DNA from 2 places in the Faecalibacterium sp. 9 genome. Region 1 is predicted to be linked to the other one. Evidence: predicted binding sites of a transcription regulator. Region 1 holds the regulator's gene; the other holds the start of a gene.
The links. The regulator HrcA, encoded in region 1, represses chaperone genes, less so after heat shock. The targets are predictions, from matches to a motif close to TGTTAGCACTCNNNNNNNNNGAGTGCTAACA.
Positions count from the first base shown of each region.

Region 1 (8,293 bases):
GTCGTCGATGCCCATGGGGATGGACACCTCCAGCGTCTTTCTGGTAGCCACCTTGCCCGCGCCGTGGCAGACCTTGCAGGGGTTCTTGACCAGCTTGCCCTTGCCGCCGCAGCGGGAGCAGGGCTGCTGGGTCTGCATCACGCCAAAGGGGGTGCGCTGCTGGCGGATGACGAAGCCGCGGCCGCCGCAGTCCGGGCAGGTCTCGGGGCTGGAACCGGCAGCACAGCCGCTGCCGTGGCACTCGGTGCACTCCTGCTGGCGGGTGATGGTAATGTTCTTCTTGCAGCCATGCACCGCCTCGTCAAAGCTCAGGGTGATGCGTACCCGGATATCCTGACCCTTGCGCGGTGCGTTGGGGTTTGCCTGACGGGACGAGCCGCCAAAGCCGCCGAAACCGCCGCCAAAGATATCGCCGAAGATGTCGCCCAGATCCACGCCGTCGCCACCAAAACCGCCAAAGCCGCCCGCACCGGGGCCGCCGCCGTTCTGTGCTGCATAGGCAGGGTCAACACCTGCAAAGCCGTACTGGTCGTACAGCTGGCGCTTCTTCGGGTCCGAAAGCACCTCGTTTGCTTCGTTTACTTCCTTGAACTTTTCCTCGGCGTTCTTATCGCCGGGGTTATAGTCCGGGTGGTATTTCATTGCAAGCTTGCGGTATGCCTTTTTGATCTCGGCATCGGTCGCAGTCTTGGATACCCCCAGCACTTCGTAGTAATCACGCTTTTCCTGTGCCATATCCACTCACCTCTCCGGGAACGTTTGATCCGGGAAACGCCCCGGTTGGTTCCTCGCTCTATAACCAGCAAGAGCCGCTCCGGCAAAACCGGAGCGGCTTTTGCTATTCTACGCATGTGTCCGCCGGTTTGGCCGGGCACACACTGCTGTGTTTTTTATCAGACTTCCTTGAAGTCGGCATCCACAACGCCGTCATCATTAGGCTTCTGCTGGTTGTTTGCGCCTGCATCGGGGCCGGGCTGTGCACCGGCGGCCTGCTGTGCGGCAGCGGCTGCCTGATACATCTTCTCGAACACCTGGCTCAGGGCTTCCTGCTTTGCCTTGATGTCGTCCACGTTGCCGGACTGAACAGCGGTCTTCAGGTCGGCCAGCTTGCTCTCAGCCTCGGTCTTGACGTCGGCGGGCAGCTTGTCGCCGTTCTCTTTCAGCATCTTCTCGGTCTGGAACACCATCTGGTCGGCACCGTTGCGGATATCGACCTCTTCACGCTTCTTCTTATCGTCGGCAGCAAACTGCTCAGCTTCCTTCACAGCCTTGTCGATGTCCTCCTTGGACATGTTGGTGGAAGCGGTGATGGTGATGTTCTGCTCCTTGCCGGTACCCAGATCCTTTGCGCTGACCTTCACGATGCCGTTTGCATCGATATCGAAGGTAACTTCGATCTGAGGCACACCACGGGGAGCCGGAGCAATGCCGTCCAGATGGAAGACACCCAGACTCTTGTTGTCGCGTGCGAACTCACGCTCGCCCTGCAGCACGTTGACCTCAACAGAGGGCTGGTTGTCGGCAGCGGTGGAGAACACCTGACTCTTGTGGGTGGGGATGGTGGTGTTGCGGTCGATGATCTTGGTGCACACGCCGCCCAGAGTCTCAATGCCCAGGCTCAGCGGGGTGACATCCAGCAGCAGCAGGCCCTTGACGTCGCCCTGCAGCACGCCGCCCTGAATGGCAGCACCCACAGCCACGCACTCATCGGGGTTGATGCCCTTGAAGGGCTCGCAGTTCAGTTCCTTCTTGACTGCATCGTAGACAGCGGGGATACGGGTGGAACCACCGACCATCAGGACCTTCTTCAGGTCAGAGGGACGCAGGCCTGCATCCTGCAGAGCCTTGCGGACGGGGCCCATGGTGCGGTCCACCAGATCAGCGGTCAGCTCATTGAACTTTGCGCGGGTCAGGGTCATATCCAAGTGCTTCGGGCCGGTAGCGTCGGCAGTGATGAAGGGCAGGTTGATCTGGCTGCTCATTGCGCTGGACAGCTCGATCTTTGCCTTCTCAGCAGCTTCCTTCAGACGCTGAGCAGCCATCTTGTCCTTGCGCAGGTCGATGCCGTTCTCGGTCTGGAAGGCGTCTGCCATCCAGTTGATAACGCGCTCATCAAAGTCATCGCCGCCCAGATGGGTATCACCATTGGTGGCCAGAACCTCGGTAACGCCGTCGCCCATCTCGATGATGGACACATCGAAGGTGCCGCCGCCCAGGTCGTAGACCATGATCTTCTGGTCCTCTTCCTTATCGATGCCGTATGCCAGAGAAGCGGCAGTGGGCTCGTTGATGATACGCTTGACGTTCAGGCCTGCAATGGTGCCTGCGTCCTTGGTGGCCTGACGCTGGCTGTCGTTGAAGTAGGCAGGCACGGTAATGACGGCCTCGGTAACGGACTCACCCAGATAAGCCTCGGCGTCAGCCTTCAGCTTCTGCAGGATCATAGCGCTGACCTGCTGGGGAGTGTACTCCTTGCCGTTCAGGGTCACCTTGTGATCGGTGCCCATGAAGCGCTTGATGGAAGCAACGGTGTTCTCGGGGTTGGTGATGGCCTGACGCTTTGCGACCTGACCCACCAGACGATCGCCGGTCTTGGTAAAGCCGACCACAGACGGGGTGGTGCGTGCACCCTCAGAGTTTGCGATAACAACGGGCTCGCCGCCCTCCATGACAGCCACGCAGCTGTTGGTAGTACCAAGGTCGATACCAATGATCTTACTCATAATGAAAACTCCTCTCGAAAGAACAAATCGTATTGTTTATGTGATGCTCAAATGTTTGTAAGCGGATATTATATTCAAAACCCCTGCGGGTTTCTGCATTGTTACTCGGCCACCACAACGGTCGCATGGCGGACGATCTTATCGCCCAGCTTGTAACCCTTCTGGTAGACCGTGATGACGGTACCGCTCTCCTGTCCGTCCGGGGCGGGGATCTGCTGCACCGCGTTCATGAAGTTGGGGTCAAAGGGCTTGCCCAGCGCTTCGATCTCCTCTACATGGAGGACGTCCAGCGCCTTGGCGGCTTTGTCCAGCGTCATGGTCACGCCTTTTTTGTAGTTCTCGTCGGTGGTGGGGGCGTTGGCCGCCATCTCCAGCGTATCCAGAATGGGGATGATCTGGTTCACCGCAAAGGAAATGCCATCGTTGAACTTCTGGTCGGCTTCGCGGGTGGAGCGCTTGCGGTAGTTCTCGTACTCGGCAGCCATGCGCAGCAGCTGGTCTTTGGCCTGTGCAGCGTTGGCTTCGGCCGCGTCCAGCTTTGCCTTTACGGCTTCCAGCTCACGGGCCTTCTTGTTGAACCAGCCGCCATCCTTCTTCTTGTCATCCTTCGGGTCGGCAGCTTCGGCAGCAGGTTCCTGTTCGGGTGCTGCCTGCTGGGCCTTTTCCTCGGGAGCCGTTTCGGGCTGCTCAGCTTCCTGAGCCGGAGCCGTCTTTTTTGCTTCTTCGCTCATTCCAGATCCTCCTTATAGATCACAGTCCGCCGGGGTACGGCAGCCTGTGGGGTGTCTTTTCGTTTGCCGCTCATGCCCTCGCCCAGCTGGTCTGCAAAGTAATGCAGCAGCGGCATCAGTTTCTGGAAGGGCATCCGGGTGGGGCCGATCAATGCAATGGAGCCCCACAGGCCTCCGCCCACCAGATACCGGTCACTCACGATGCACAGGCCCGGGATCTGCGGTTCCAGATCCTCGCCCAGCAGCACGCTCTCGCTGCGGTCTGTCGGGGGAGCGATCAGGGCCGCTGCCTGTTCTTCGTCGTTCAGCAGGGTAAGGATGTCGCCCACCTTGCCGTCCAGCTGAGGCCAGTCCAGCAGATACTGCTCACCGCCCAGAAATACGTGGGGCTTGACGGAGTCCTGCAGGATGGCCGCCGCCGCGCTGATGACAGGCACCAGCTCCGGGTCGATCTGGCTGCACAGCTCTGCCAGCAGCCGGGGCGAAAGATCCACCGGCGCCACAAAGGTGAGGTTTCGGTTCAGCAATGCGGCAAGAGCCGCCGCATTCTCGCGGGAGAGGCCGGTGCGTACCCGCGCCACACGGGTGCGGACGTAACCGGCAGTTGTTACAGCCAGCACAGCGGCTGCGCTGCGGCCCACCTGAACGACTTCGTAATGGGCAATGCACAGATCCTCTGCACACGGGGTGCTGATGGCGGCGGTGCAGCCGCTGATGGAGGCCAGCGCCCGGGCTGCGCCCTGCGCCAGCTTTTCCGGCTCGTGGTCGAGGCTTGCGAACACCGCATCCACACGGGCGCGGCTCACGCGGTCCAGCGGCTGATCGTCGGTCAGCAGATTATCAAGGTAGTAGCGGTAGCCCTTGGCACTGGGCACACGGCCCGCGCTGGTGTGGGGCTGCTCCAGCAGGCCCAGCTTTGTCAGCGCCGCCATTTCGTTGCGGAGCGTTGCGCTGGAAACTGCCATGTCAAAGTAGTTTGCCAGCACGCTGCTGCCAACGGGCTCGCCTTCGAGACCATACAGCGCCACGATCGCCTGCAAGACTCGCTGCTTGCGTGCATCCATCGTCATAGCGCCTGCCTCCTTTTTGCGTTCGCTTTGTTTGTTTAGCACTCCTTGTTCCTGAGTGCTAAGACCATTATAGCCAATTTTCCGGTGCTGTCAAGCCCCTTGGAAAAATGTTATCAAAGATTCATAATTCTGTCATAAAAAGGGGTGTGACCTTGGCAGTACGTCAGGCTTTCCGGTTTTGCCAAAGCGTCTGAGGGGGCAAGCCCGCTTCCCGCTGCGCCGCGCTTTCGCAGAAAGCAGCGCTGCAAATGCCGTTTGCCGCCACGACCCCCACCCGTGAAAACGCAATGCCGGGCGGTCCGCAGACCGCCCGGCATTACTCTATTATAAATAATTTTTCCGCTGAATATGCAACGGCGACGACTGCGGCCTGCGGCCGAAGCAGGGAGGAGCTGTTGGGGCCGTGGCCAGCAGGATGCAAGGCCCGCTCAAGGGCCGTAGCAGCCGCTGGGTGCCACAACTCGTCCAAAGCAGCGCGGCGCGCATTCAAAATCGTCCCGCCTTACTCCTCCATCTGTCTGGCCAGAAACGCTGCCGCCACATTCACCGCCTTGAGCTGGGCGGCATCCGGCACAGCGGTGCGGTCTTCGGTCAGCAGACCCACCACGCCGATCACATCGCCCGACGCAATGATGGGTGCGGCGCACAGCACCACCCGGGGCGAGCCCTCGCAGGGCAGGATGCATTTTTCCGCAACGCCCTCGCACTGGTACAGCCTGCGGCCATCCATCAGCTTTTCCAGCGGCTGGCTGATGCTGCGGTCGGCCAGCTCCCGCCGGCCGCTCCCGCTCACCGTGAGGATGCGGTCCCGGTCTGCCACAAAGGTGGTAAGCGCAAAGCTTTTGCTCAGCACCTCGGTGTACTGGGCCGCCACTGCGTTCATTTCGCCAATGGGGGAATACTTTTTAAAGATCACCTCGCCGTCGCCTGTCGTGAAGATCTCCAGCGGGTCGCCGCGGCGGATGCGCTGGGTGCGGCGGATCTCTTTGGGGATCACCACCCGTCCCAGCTCGTCGATGCGGCGCACGATACCTGTTGCTTTCATTGTTGGCTCCTCCGTTTCCTTGAAAATGCCTGCACCTCTAGTATCTGTCAGCCCGGGCAATTTATACCTACGGAAAGCTGCCCCTTCGTTGCGTTTCCGGCAGGGTTCTGCTACAATGATACAAAAAGCCGTTTTCATAAGCACAGCACCCTGCTTATGAGGACAGCTTCTGAAATTCTGCTGAGAAAGGCAGGTGTCAGGATGCCGAACATCCTCATTCTTGGCGGCGGTGCCGCCGGGCTGGCCGCCGGGCTGGCCGCCGCACAAAGTGCACCCCGCGCGCAGGTGGTCGTGCTGGAACGCAACCCAAGGCCGGGCAAAAAGCTGCTGGCCACCGGCAACGGCCGCTGCAATCTGGACAACACCGGCATCGTGCCGGAGCGGTATTTCACAGCCGACCCGGCGGCGCTGCTCCCGCTGCTGGACGCTGTGAATGCAGCCGACCCGCTGGGCTGGTTCCGTGCGCTGGGGCTCTATACCCGCACCGACGAAGCGGGGCGCATCTATCCCTATTCCAATCAGGCAGCGGACGTGCTGGCCCTGCTGGAGCACCACCTTGCGCAGCACCATGTGCAGCTGCGCACCGGCTGCACCGTGCGCACCCTGAGCCAGAGCCGCAGCGGCTACGCTGTGCAGTTCGAGGCGGCAGAGGGCAGCACCGAGACCCTGCGCGCGGATGCCGTCATCTGCGCCATGGGCGGTGCCGCCGGGCCGCAGTTCGGCACCGACGGCTTCGGCACCCGGTTCGCCGCCCAGTGCGGCGGCAGAACGGAGCCGCTGTATCCCTGTCTGACTGCTCTGCAGTGCGCAAAGCCCAACAAGACTCTGGCCGGCATCCGCGCCAAAGCCGCGGCCTCCCTGTTGGACGGAAGCCGTGTGCTGGCCGCAGAGACCGGCGAGGTGCAGTTCACCGACTATGGCCTTTCCGGCATCTGCATCATGCAGCTGTCCGGCCTGCTGGCACCGGGCCGCAGCCCAAAGGCTCCTGCGGTGGAGCTGGATCTTTTTCCGGCACTGGACGAAGCAGAGCTGACCGCCCTGTTCCGTTCCCATGCCGCCCAGACGGCAGGGGACAGCCCTGCCGGGTTCTGGCTGGGTCTGCTGAACCGGAAACTGGGCTGCGCTGTGTGGTCTGCCGCCGGGCTGAGGGACGGCAACGCTCCCGCCGTTCTCACTGCCGGACAGTGGCAGAAACTGGCCCACACCGCCAAGCACTGGCGCTTTGAGGGCCTGACCCCCTGCGGCTGGAAGCAGGCGCAGGTGACCGGCGGCGGGCTTTCGCTGCGGGAAGTGGATGCGCATTTTCAGTTTCAGGGCTGCCCGGGCCTGTATTTTGTGGGCGAAACGCTGGACTGCGCCGGCAGCTGCGGCGGCTTCAATCTGCACTGGGCCTTCGGCAGCGGGATCGCAGCCGGGCGGGACGCCGCCCGCCGTGTTCAGCGGCAGCGGAAAAAATAGCCGTGCAGAAATGCGGAGCACCCGGAGTTCACCCGCCTGCTGTTCGCCTGAAAAAAGTATGGAAAATTCGCGTTTGCGAGCGCAGCGCAGCAATGAAAGCCCCAGTGGGGCTTTTAAGTAACAGAACGGTCTTGCGCCAGCAAGATGGAGGGACCTCGCCCCGACAAGTTCCGCCACGATGCACAGAATGCAGACAATGCAAGGAAAAACACGGCTTTCCCGCCGGTGTGCAAAAACAGTGCAGAAACCGTGCACTTACTCTGGGACAAATGAAAAATGATGATTTTTGATCCATGACTTGGTGGCGATTTGAGTGACCACAGAGGTAAATTTGATACACGGAAAGAAGAATGCCCACTCGTCTGAGGAGTTCTCAGGGGAGTGGGCATTCTGTATAATGGCATTTTGTATATGTCACTTGCCACTTTTAGCATGGAGGTTGCCATTTGGGGAATGAAGTTTCCACTTTTTATATGGCAAGTTTCTGCGCTTTCCGCATTGCTTTTCACATTTTCCGTACAACTCCGTGGTGCTGTCCGCGGTCTCTGGCGGCTGCTTTTCTCCACAAAGCATGACCTTGGCAGAGAAAACGCCATTCTGATGGGTAAATGTGCTTGCACCGCCGGTCTTTTCTGCAATATGCTGGACAGACTGGATGCCGATCCCGTTTTCCTTTCGCTTGGACGAGCGGAAGAGCCCGCTTTTTTCGTTGACTTCACCGTCAAATGCGTTTTCCACTTCGACCAAAAGAAGCCGCTCGGCATGGACATACGCGGTGACCTCGATCTTGCGCCGGGCGGGTGCGGTGCGCAGGCTGGCTTCGAATGCGTTTTCCAGAAGATTAGACAGCACCAGACACAGATCGATCTCGTCCACAGGAAGCACCTGTGGCAAGTCGAGTTTGGCACAAAAGGGAACACCCTCACGCTTTGCAAGGGCGCAATAATGGCCGACAACACTGTCCGCTGCACGGTTTTCGCAGAAATTCATATCCAGATCCGGGATCCGGGCGGCAGTTTTTGCAAGGTAGGCTTTCAGGCCGTCCAGATCTCCTGCCTCGGCCAGTGCGGAGATCTGATTCAGCTGGTGGCGCATATCGTGCCGCGCCTGCCGGGCTTCTTCAATGGCGGCTTTCAGGCTTTGATAGCGCTGCTGCTGCATGGAAAGAAACTGGTTTTCCTGCTGCAATCTCGCATTTTTGTTAAGGCTGGTTGCCATCAGCAGAAAGATCGCATTGAACATGAACATCAGAAACAAAAGCGCGAT
Region 1 is NZ_JBLWGB010000001.1:765,169-773,461, reverse strand. Features, by position in the region: gene dnaJ (molecular chaperone DnaJ) at 1-735, opposite strand, end outside; gene dnaK (molecular chaperone DnaK) at 894-2,723, opposite strand; gene ACKXF9_RS03585 (nucleotide exchange factor GrpE) at 2,825-3,454, opposite strand; gene hrcA (heat-inducible transcriptional repressor HrcA) at 3,451-4,524, opposite strand; gene ACKXF9_RS03575 (stage V sporulation T C-terminal domain-containing protein) at 5,027-5,569, opposite strand; gene ACKXF9_RS03570 (NAD(P)/FAD-dependent oxidoreductase) at 5,771-7,027, shown strand; gene ACKXF9_RS03565 (GHKL domain-containing protein) at 7,442-8,293, opposite strand, start outside.

Region 2 (8,293 bases), on a different contig from region 1:
TATGAGCGAAGAAACGATCATCCGCACCGCCGTTGTCACCGGCGGAAGCCGGGGCATTGGCCGGGCTGTGTGCATCCAGCTTGCAAAGCAGGGCTGCAATGTGGTGGTGAACTACTGCCACGGCGAAGCTGCAGCTGCCGAGACAGTGGCTCTGTGCAAGGCCGAAAACGCAAATGCCGTGGCTGTGCAGGCCGATGTTTCCACTGCCGAGGGCTGCAAAGCACTCTTTGAACAGGCGGTGAACGCCTTTGGCCGGGTGGATATCCTTGTGAACAACGCGGGCATTACCCGCGATAATCTGATCCTGCGCATGAGCGAAGAGGACTTTGATGCAGTGCTGAACGCAAACCTCAAGGGCGCGTTCCTCTGCTGCAAGGAGGCCGCCCGCCGCATGGTGCGCCAGCGCTGGGGCCGCATCGTGAACCTTTCCAGTGTGGTGGCCCTGCGGGGCAACGCCGGCCAGACCAATTACGCCGCCAGCAAGGCGGGCCTGATCGGACTGACCAAAAGCCTTGCCCGCGAGCTGGCAAGCCGCAATGTGACCGTGAACGCGGTCGCGCCGGGCTTTATCGAGACCGACATGACCGCCGCCCTGCCGGAAGCCGTCCGTGCCGAAATGGCAAAGGGCATCCCCGCAGGCCGCGCAGGAAAGCCGGAGGATGTGGCAAATGCAGTGGCATTTTTTGCCGCAGAACAAAGCAGCTATCTCACCGGGCAGGTGCTCTGTGCAGACGGCGGCATGGCAATGTAAAAGGAGAAAACTCTCATGGAAAAACGCAGAGTCGTGATCACCGGCCTTGGCACCGTGAACCCGCTGGGCAACAACACCGCCGACAGCTGGGCCGCTGCCAAAGCGGGCAAATGCGGCATCGGCCCCATTACCCAGTTCGATACCACCGATTTCAAATGCAAGCTGGCAGGCGAGGTGAAGGGCTTTGACCCGGAAACCATCGTGGACAAAAAGGAAGCCCGCAAGATGGCCCGCTTTACCGTTCTGGCCCTTGCTGCTGCCGCTGAAGCGGTTGCAGACAGCGGTCTGGACACCGAAGCGGAAGCCAAACAGATCGGTGTCATCCTTTCCAGCGGCATTGGCGGTCTGCCCACCATTGAGGAGCAGCACACCCGCGGTGAAGAAAAGGGCATGGAAAAGGTAAGCCCCTATTTCGTGCCCATGTCCATTGCCAACATGGCGGCGGCACAGGTGGCCATCCGCTTTGGCCTGAAGGGCATGTGCACCTGCCCGGTGACGGCCTGCGCCGGCGGCACCAATGCCGTAGGCGATGCCTTCCACCGCATCCGTGACGGCTATGAGACCGCCATGGTCTGCGGCGGTGCAGAGAGCTGCATCAGCCCTCTGGGCATCGGCGGCTTTACCAGCATGAAAGCGCTTTCCACTGCGACCGATCCGGATGCAGCCAGCCTGCCCTTTGACGCGCGGCGCGGCGGCTTCGTGATGGGCGAAGGCAGCGGTGTGCTGGTGCTGGAAGAGCTGGAGCATGCCCGTGCCCGCGGTGCGCACATTTACGCTGAGGTGGTGGGCTACGGTGCCAACTGCGACGCCTACCACTTCACCGCCCCCGCCCCCGGTGGCGCAGGTGCCATCGACTGCATGGCGCTGACGCTGGCGGATGCAGGCATCGCACCGGAGCAGGTGGACCACATCAACGCCCACGGCACCGGCACCCACATGAACGATGCCTGCGAGACCGCCGCCATCCATGCGGTGTTCGGCGAACACGCAAAGCAGCTGACCGTGGTGAGCACCAAGAGCATGACCGGTCATCTGCTGGGCGGTGCGGGCGGCATTGAAGCCGTATTTACGGCGCTGGCCCTGCATGACCAGTTTGCGCCGCCCACCATCCACTATGAGCAGCCCGATCCCGAATGTGATCTGGACTATGTGCCGAACACTGGCCGTGCGCAGGCCATGACCTACGCACTGAGCAACAGTCTGGGCTTTGGCGGGCACAACGCCTGCATCGCCCTGCGCAGATGGGAGGGCTGACCCATGGCAGAACCCCGCACCGTGCGTGCAGACGCAAACGCCCTGAACAGCGAGGAGATCGCGGCGCTTCTGCCGCACCGCTATCCCTTTGCCCTTGTGGACCGCATTCTGGACTACGAGCCGGGCCAGTGGGCCATCGGCCGCAAGTGCGTGAGCCGCAATGAGGAATTTTTCTGCGGACATTTTCCCGGTCAGCCAGTGATGCCGGGAGTGCTCATTCTGGAAGCACTGGCCCAGACCGGCGCAGTAGCAGCGCTGAGCCTGCCGGAGAACAAGGGCAAACTCGCCCTCTTCGGCGGCATCAAGAATGCCCGCTTCCGCAAACAGGTCACCCCCGGTGATGTGCTCACCCTGCACTGTGAACTGGTAGAGCAGCACGGCCCGGTGGGCGTGGGCAAGGCTTCGGCGTGGGTGGACGGCAAGTGCGCCGCCACCGCCGAGCTGACCTTTGTTCTGACCGAAGCAGCCGACAACCGCTGAACCCGGACGTTCCCTGTCCGCATGTCTCAGCAGACCGGCCGGTAAAAACAGACGATCAACAAAAAACCTCCCCGTGCAGGATAAAGCCGCACGGGGAGGTTTTGTTATATTCCGAAAGCGCTGAGAAGATCAGCAAATACGCGTTGTGCCTTGGTGCACACGCGCGGCGTTTTACTCAATTGCGATCAGGTTGGGGTTTTCCGGCAGAGCCTTCTGCTGCTGAGGAGCGGGCAGCTGGATGTGCAGGATGCCATCCTCGAACTTTGCGTGGATGTCTTCCTTCTTCACTGCATCGCCCACGTAGAAGCTGCGGGCGCAGGTGCCGGAGAAGGTCTCACGGCGCAGATAGCGGCCTTTCTCGTCCTTCTCATCGTTGCTGTGGCTGCGGACAGCCTGAATGGTCAGGTAGCCGTCGTTCAGCTCCATCTGAACGTCTTCCTTCTTGCAGCCGGGCAGATCCACTGCAACATCATAATTGCCATCAGCGGTCTGCTTCACATCGGTCTTCATCATGTTCGCGCCACGCTTGCCAAAGGTGTCATGAGCCTCACGGTTCATTGCACGCTCCAGTGCAGCATCGTTCCAGAACGGATCAAAGAAATCATCGAACAGGTTCTCATGAAAAACAGCAGGCATAAACATAAAACAACCCTCCAATCCCGGCGTTCGGGTCGGGTATAAAATCAAGATCGTGCATCAGGAGCGGAGTCTTCCCGGGAGCCTTGCGGTTCCCTCATGCCCCTTTCTCCTGAGCACGCCTTTGTTATAGCACACAGTTTTAGCACTGTCAATAGTAGAGTGCTAAAATTCACGGAAAGATAACACTTTTGCAACAATATCTTGTGTTCACCTTCCCCCGTCACCACAATAACCTCATGCAAAATATGATCTGCAATAAAACAACGCCCCCGGAGAGTACAGTTCAAAAGCTCTCCGGGGGCGCTTTATCGGTTCACATGCTATGGGCCACGGTAATGGTTCCGCGTGCTGCCACGTTTTTGGGAGCCATCGTCTCACGGTCCCGTCTGCAGGCATCGTGCAGAGCGCTGGTGCTTCGCCTTAACGGCAGCTGTCAGCATTCCACTGCCACCTTGATCACGCCGTCCCGCTTGTGTTCAAAGAGGTCGTAGCCCTCTTCGATCCGGCGCAGAGGATAGGTATGGGTGATGAGCGGTTCGGTATCGATCCTGCCTTCTGCAATGAGACGCAGCGTTTCTTCACAGTCGCAGCCGTCCACGCCGCCTGTCTTGAAGGTGAGATTTTTGCCATACATCTCCGGCAGCGGCAGGGTCTGCGCCTTATCGTACAGTGCCACCACGGTCACAATGGCGTTGGGTCTTGCGCACTCCCACGCCAGCCGGAAGGTGGAGTCCGCCCCTGCCACTTCCAGCACCACATCTGCCCCGCCGTGGTCGCTGTTGGCCCGCACAAAGGCGGTGCAGTCCTCCGGCTGCACGGTGAGCACCTGCGGGTAGTGCCGACGGATGAACTGCAGGCGGCTTGCGTCCTTTTCACACACGATGATGCGCTTGGGGCTGTGCAGCATAACGCACAGCAGGGTGCAGATGCCGGTCGGCCCTGCGCCGAGGATCAGCACAGTATCCTCGGGGGTGATCTCAGAGATGCGCGCTGCCCAATAGCCGGTGGCAAGGACATCGCCCACCAGCAGCGCCTGCCGGTCGGTAACGCCGTCCGGGATCTTGTTCAGTCCCTGATCCGCAAAAGGCACCCGGACATACTCTGCCTGCCCGCCGTCGATGCGGCAGCCCAGCGCCCAGCCGCCGTTTTGATCGGTGCAGTTGTTCACGAAGCCTTTTTTGCAGAAAAAGCACTCTCCGCAGAAGGTCTCCACGTTCACCGTCACCCGGTCGCCGGGCTTCACGTTGGTCACTGCACTGCCCACTTCTTCCACGATGCCCACCATCTCATGGCCTACCGTGATGCCGGGCACGGCCCGGGGCACGCTGCCGTGCTTGATGTGCAGGTCGCTGGAGCAGATGCTGGCAAGTGTCACCTTCACAATGGCATCTCGCTCGTGCTGCAGCACCGGCTTTGGTTTTTCCATCAGGACAAACTTGCCCTTTGAAACATAGGTGTAGGTCAGCATGCTTTTTTCCTCCGTGTACTTTATTTTTTCCGGACTGCGCATCCCACGCAGTCATGGCAGGGGGCAAGCCGCAGAAGGCCGGGGCTTTTTCCGCAGCTTCGGCGCGGTTGCCGCATAGCTCATTTCCAGCAACATCCGGATCGTGTCATCCGGTGCACTGCCGTCCAACGCTGCCGTGATCCAGTTGTCCTTGTTCATATGGTAGGCCGGGTAAAAGCCCGGCTCCATCCGCAGGGAACCAATGAGGAGGGGGGCACATTTCAGGTTTACGATGTCCACCGGCTGCTGCCCGGGCAGCCCCAGCTTGCTGCGGGACACCGTGGTGACCAGCGCGAACCATTTGCGATTGCCCGGGTGGCGGAACACCGCCGATTCCGGGGTGTCCATCCAGGGATAGTCCGGCTCCACACTGCAGGTGTCAAAAATCAGCTGTTCCAGTTTTTTGCGATCCATTGATATTTTCCTCCTCCCAGGGCGTTTTTTCCGGCGACCAGACCTTGGGGCTGATGCTGTAGTCAAAGCGCAATGCCCTTGAAACAGGCGCCCGGAACGCTCAGGGCAACCGTTTTCCGTGTGGTTCGGTGCGCAGATCCTTCCAGCTCTTTCCTGCCGTATTGCAGCAGCGTACCGTCAATGTCGCTGCAGATCAGTCTGATAGGCATTTTCTGTCCTCATCTCTATCATCAATTTCTTTCCGACAATTCTACCAACGGGTCATCTTCCTGCGTCCGCATTCACAGGATATATTCCATCTGCCGTTCCTTTGTTTTCATGCCCATCTTTTCGTAGAAGTGCTCTGCCGGGGTGTTTCCCGCCCAGACGTTCAGGGTCACCTCATAGCAGCCCAGCTCTTTTGCCTGCTGCTTCACATATTCAAACAGACTTTCTCCGATGTGCTGTCCCCGTGCCTGCCGGTCAACGCAAAGGTCATCAATAAACAAGGACTTGAAGGGCACCATGTTGGTGGAAAAGGGCTGCTCTTTGAGCTGACAGAAGGCGTAGCCCATGCACACATCGTCCTCGTCCACCGCAACATAGATGGGTTTATCCTCCTGCTTCAAAAGCTCTGCCAACTGGCCGACAGTGTATTTGGTGGTGCCGGAGATAAAAATATCCGGGCGGATCTCTGCATGGATCTGCAATACCTGCCCCAGCAGCGCAAGAAGTCGGGGAATATCTTTTTCCTCTGCCTTACGGATCTTCATTTTACTTTCCTTCAAAACACTTTCAGCGCAGTCATTTTCTTTGACAGACGGGAATTTGAACAGGTTCAGCCCGGTGACCGGATCATATGCACGGTCTACCGTTCCGTCCAGAACATCGACCACCATTTCGCAGGTGGCGCTGACCACCGCCCGGTTCAGATGCCCGCCGAACACCTCACCCTTGTCATTTCCTGCGCTCATGTGCAGATGGGTGTAAAATTCACCGTTCATGGTGTTGATGGTTCCGGTCAGCGAAACGATCTCAAAGCTGCCGCTGAAGGTGTTGGCGTAGTATTTCTTTTCGGCCACATTGTATACGCCCACCGTAAAGCTGTTGGTGGCCCCCAGCGCCTGAACGGCGGCAAGGCGGATCTTTTCCTTCAGAGCAAGCTCCTTTACTTTTTCAAGGATCTCCTCGTCCTTGTCGATGCGGACAAGGATCTTACTGCCAAAGCGTTTGTATTCCATCGCAAAATATCTCCTTCAAACAAGACTTTCTTCGTCTTACTCTCCCAGCACCTCGCCCAATGCCAGCACGGCGTTGCGGACGCACTCCGGGCAGGGGCACAGCGGTGCGCCGGTCTCCATACCCTTCAGATCCTTGCAGAGGGTGGCACCGCACTTATCCTGAAAGTTTTGCAGCAGTTCTTTGGAAATGCGTGGCGTGCCCTTGCCGTCTGTAGCAACGCCCGCCACCATCACAGCGCCGATCAGTGCGCCGCAGGTGCTTTCCATGCAGCCCATGCCGGCGGCATAGCCTGCGCCCAGCTTCATCAGGGTGTCGGTATCCACCGGCAGCCTGTCCTCAAATGCCTCCAGCACCGCCTGTGCGCAGTTGCACTGTCCGGCGGCTTTCCATGCGGCAGCCTGCGCTGCCCGTTCTTCAATGTTCATTTTACGATCCTCTTTCTTCAAAGTATCCACAACTCGCTTTTACGCTCCACAATACGGTATCGTCCTGATACACAGCTTTCTGTCCGCATCAAAGGTATTTCCGGATGGTCGGCACAAGGACATTCATATTGATCGGCTTTGCAACATGGTCGTTCATCCCGGCATCCAGTGCCGCCTGCCTGTCTTCGGAAAAGGCATTTGCAGTCATGGCAATGATGGGAATATCCGCTTTTTGGGGGTCTTCCATTCTCCGGATCTTCTTTGCTGCATCGTAGCCGTTCATCACAGGCATCTGGATGTCCATAAGGATCAGCTGATACGTTCCGTTCGCAGCTTTTTCCAGCATATCCACACATTCCACGCCGTCTTTGGCGCGGTCTACCGTGCAGCCCTCTTCCTGCAGCAGTTCGGCGGCAATCTCTGCATTGAGGTCGTTGTCCTCGGTCAGCAGGATCTTCACACCGAGCAGGCTCTTTTTGTCCGAAGAAGTGGTATCCCGTTTCGCATGTGTTTCCTCCTGCGGTGCAATGCGGCTGGGAATGGTGACAGTAAATGTGGAGCCCACACCGATCTTGCTCTCCACTTCCACGGTGCCGCTCATCAGCTCGACCAGCTTTTTCACGATGCCCATTCCGATGCCGCTGCCCTCCACTTTGCTGACGGTGGAAGTGCGTTCCCGTTCAAAGGGTTCAAAGATATGCTTCTGGAACTCCTGCGACATCCCGATACCGTTATCGGCAACCGTGATCACCGTGTCGCACCAACCCTCTTTTTTGCCGGGTTTCTGCGTGACATCACAGTGGATCGTGCCGCAGGCACCTGTGTATTTGACCGCGTTGCTGACGAGGTTCGTGCAGATCTCGGTCAGATGCGGAACATCCGCATAGATATACGGATACAGCAGATGTGTTGTCACCGTAAGCGTCTGCCCCTTGCTGTCTGCCTGATTCTGGAACATCGCAATGCAGTTACGAAAATCTTTTTCGACATCCGAAACAGAATATTCGATCTCCGTCCTGTCGTTCTCAATTCGGGCAAGGTCCAGCACATTGTTCAGCAGCACCAGCAGGTTCTGTCCGCATATCTGAATGTTCTCCATGTATTTTTCCAGCTTTGCAGGGGCGTCCAGATGCCGGGAGGCAAGGTCTGCGTAACCGATAATGGCGTTCATGGGGGTACGGATATCATGAGACATATTGAACAGGAAGGTGGACTTGGCGCGGTTCGCGCTCTCTGCTTTTTCCACGGCGACCTGCAATTTTGCATTCAGTTCCTGCGTATCGTTTGCCGCTTTCCTTGCAGCAGCTTCGGCTTTACGCGCCTTCTGGAGCAGCATCAAAATCGTGAGCAGAACAACTGCAACAGCAATGCTGCTGATCAGCAGAACCTTAAAGAAGTTATCCTTTATAAAATCGCTCAGGGTAACCTTCCGCGCGGAGCTCTTATACATCGCAAGCGCGCCGGCAAGCATATTAACAGGCATTGCCTTGATCGTTTTGTTCAGGATGGACAACAGGCTGCGGTTTCCGCTATTGACCGCAAAGCAGGATTTGACAGGGTTCAACAGCGGAACGCTGTAAAACCCGTATTTCTTACTGTAAT
Region 2 is NZ_JBLWGB010000003.1:420,082-428,374, reverse strand. Features, by position in the region: gene fabG (3-oxoacyl-[acyl-carrier-protein] reductase) at 2-751, shown strand; gene fabF (beta-ketoacyl-ACP synthase II) at 767-2,005, shown strand; gene fabZ (3-hydroxyacyl-ACP dehydratase FabZ) at 2,009-2,485, shown strand; gene ACKXF9_RS14495 (Hsp20/alpha crystallin family protein) at 2,657-3,127, opposite strand; gene ACKXF9_RS14490 (alcohol dehydrogenase) at 3,558-4,592, opposite strand; gene ACKXF9_RS14485 (MmcQ/YjbR family DNA-binding protein) at 4,644-5,045, opposite strand; gene ACKXF9_RS14480 (hypothetical protein) at 5,108-5,254, opposite strand; gene ACKXF9_RS14475 (GNAT family N-acetyltransferase) at 5,327-6,265, opposite strand; gene ACKXF9_RS14470 (C-GCAxxG-C-C family protein) at 6,302-6,691, opposite strand; gene ACKXF9_RS14465 (ATP-binding protein) at 6,780-8,293, opposite strand, start outside.
Region 2: the regulator HrcA is predicted to act here: its motif matches at 3,262-3,292, upstream of ACKXF9_RS14495 (Hsp20/alpha crystallin family protein).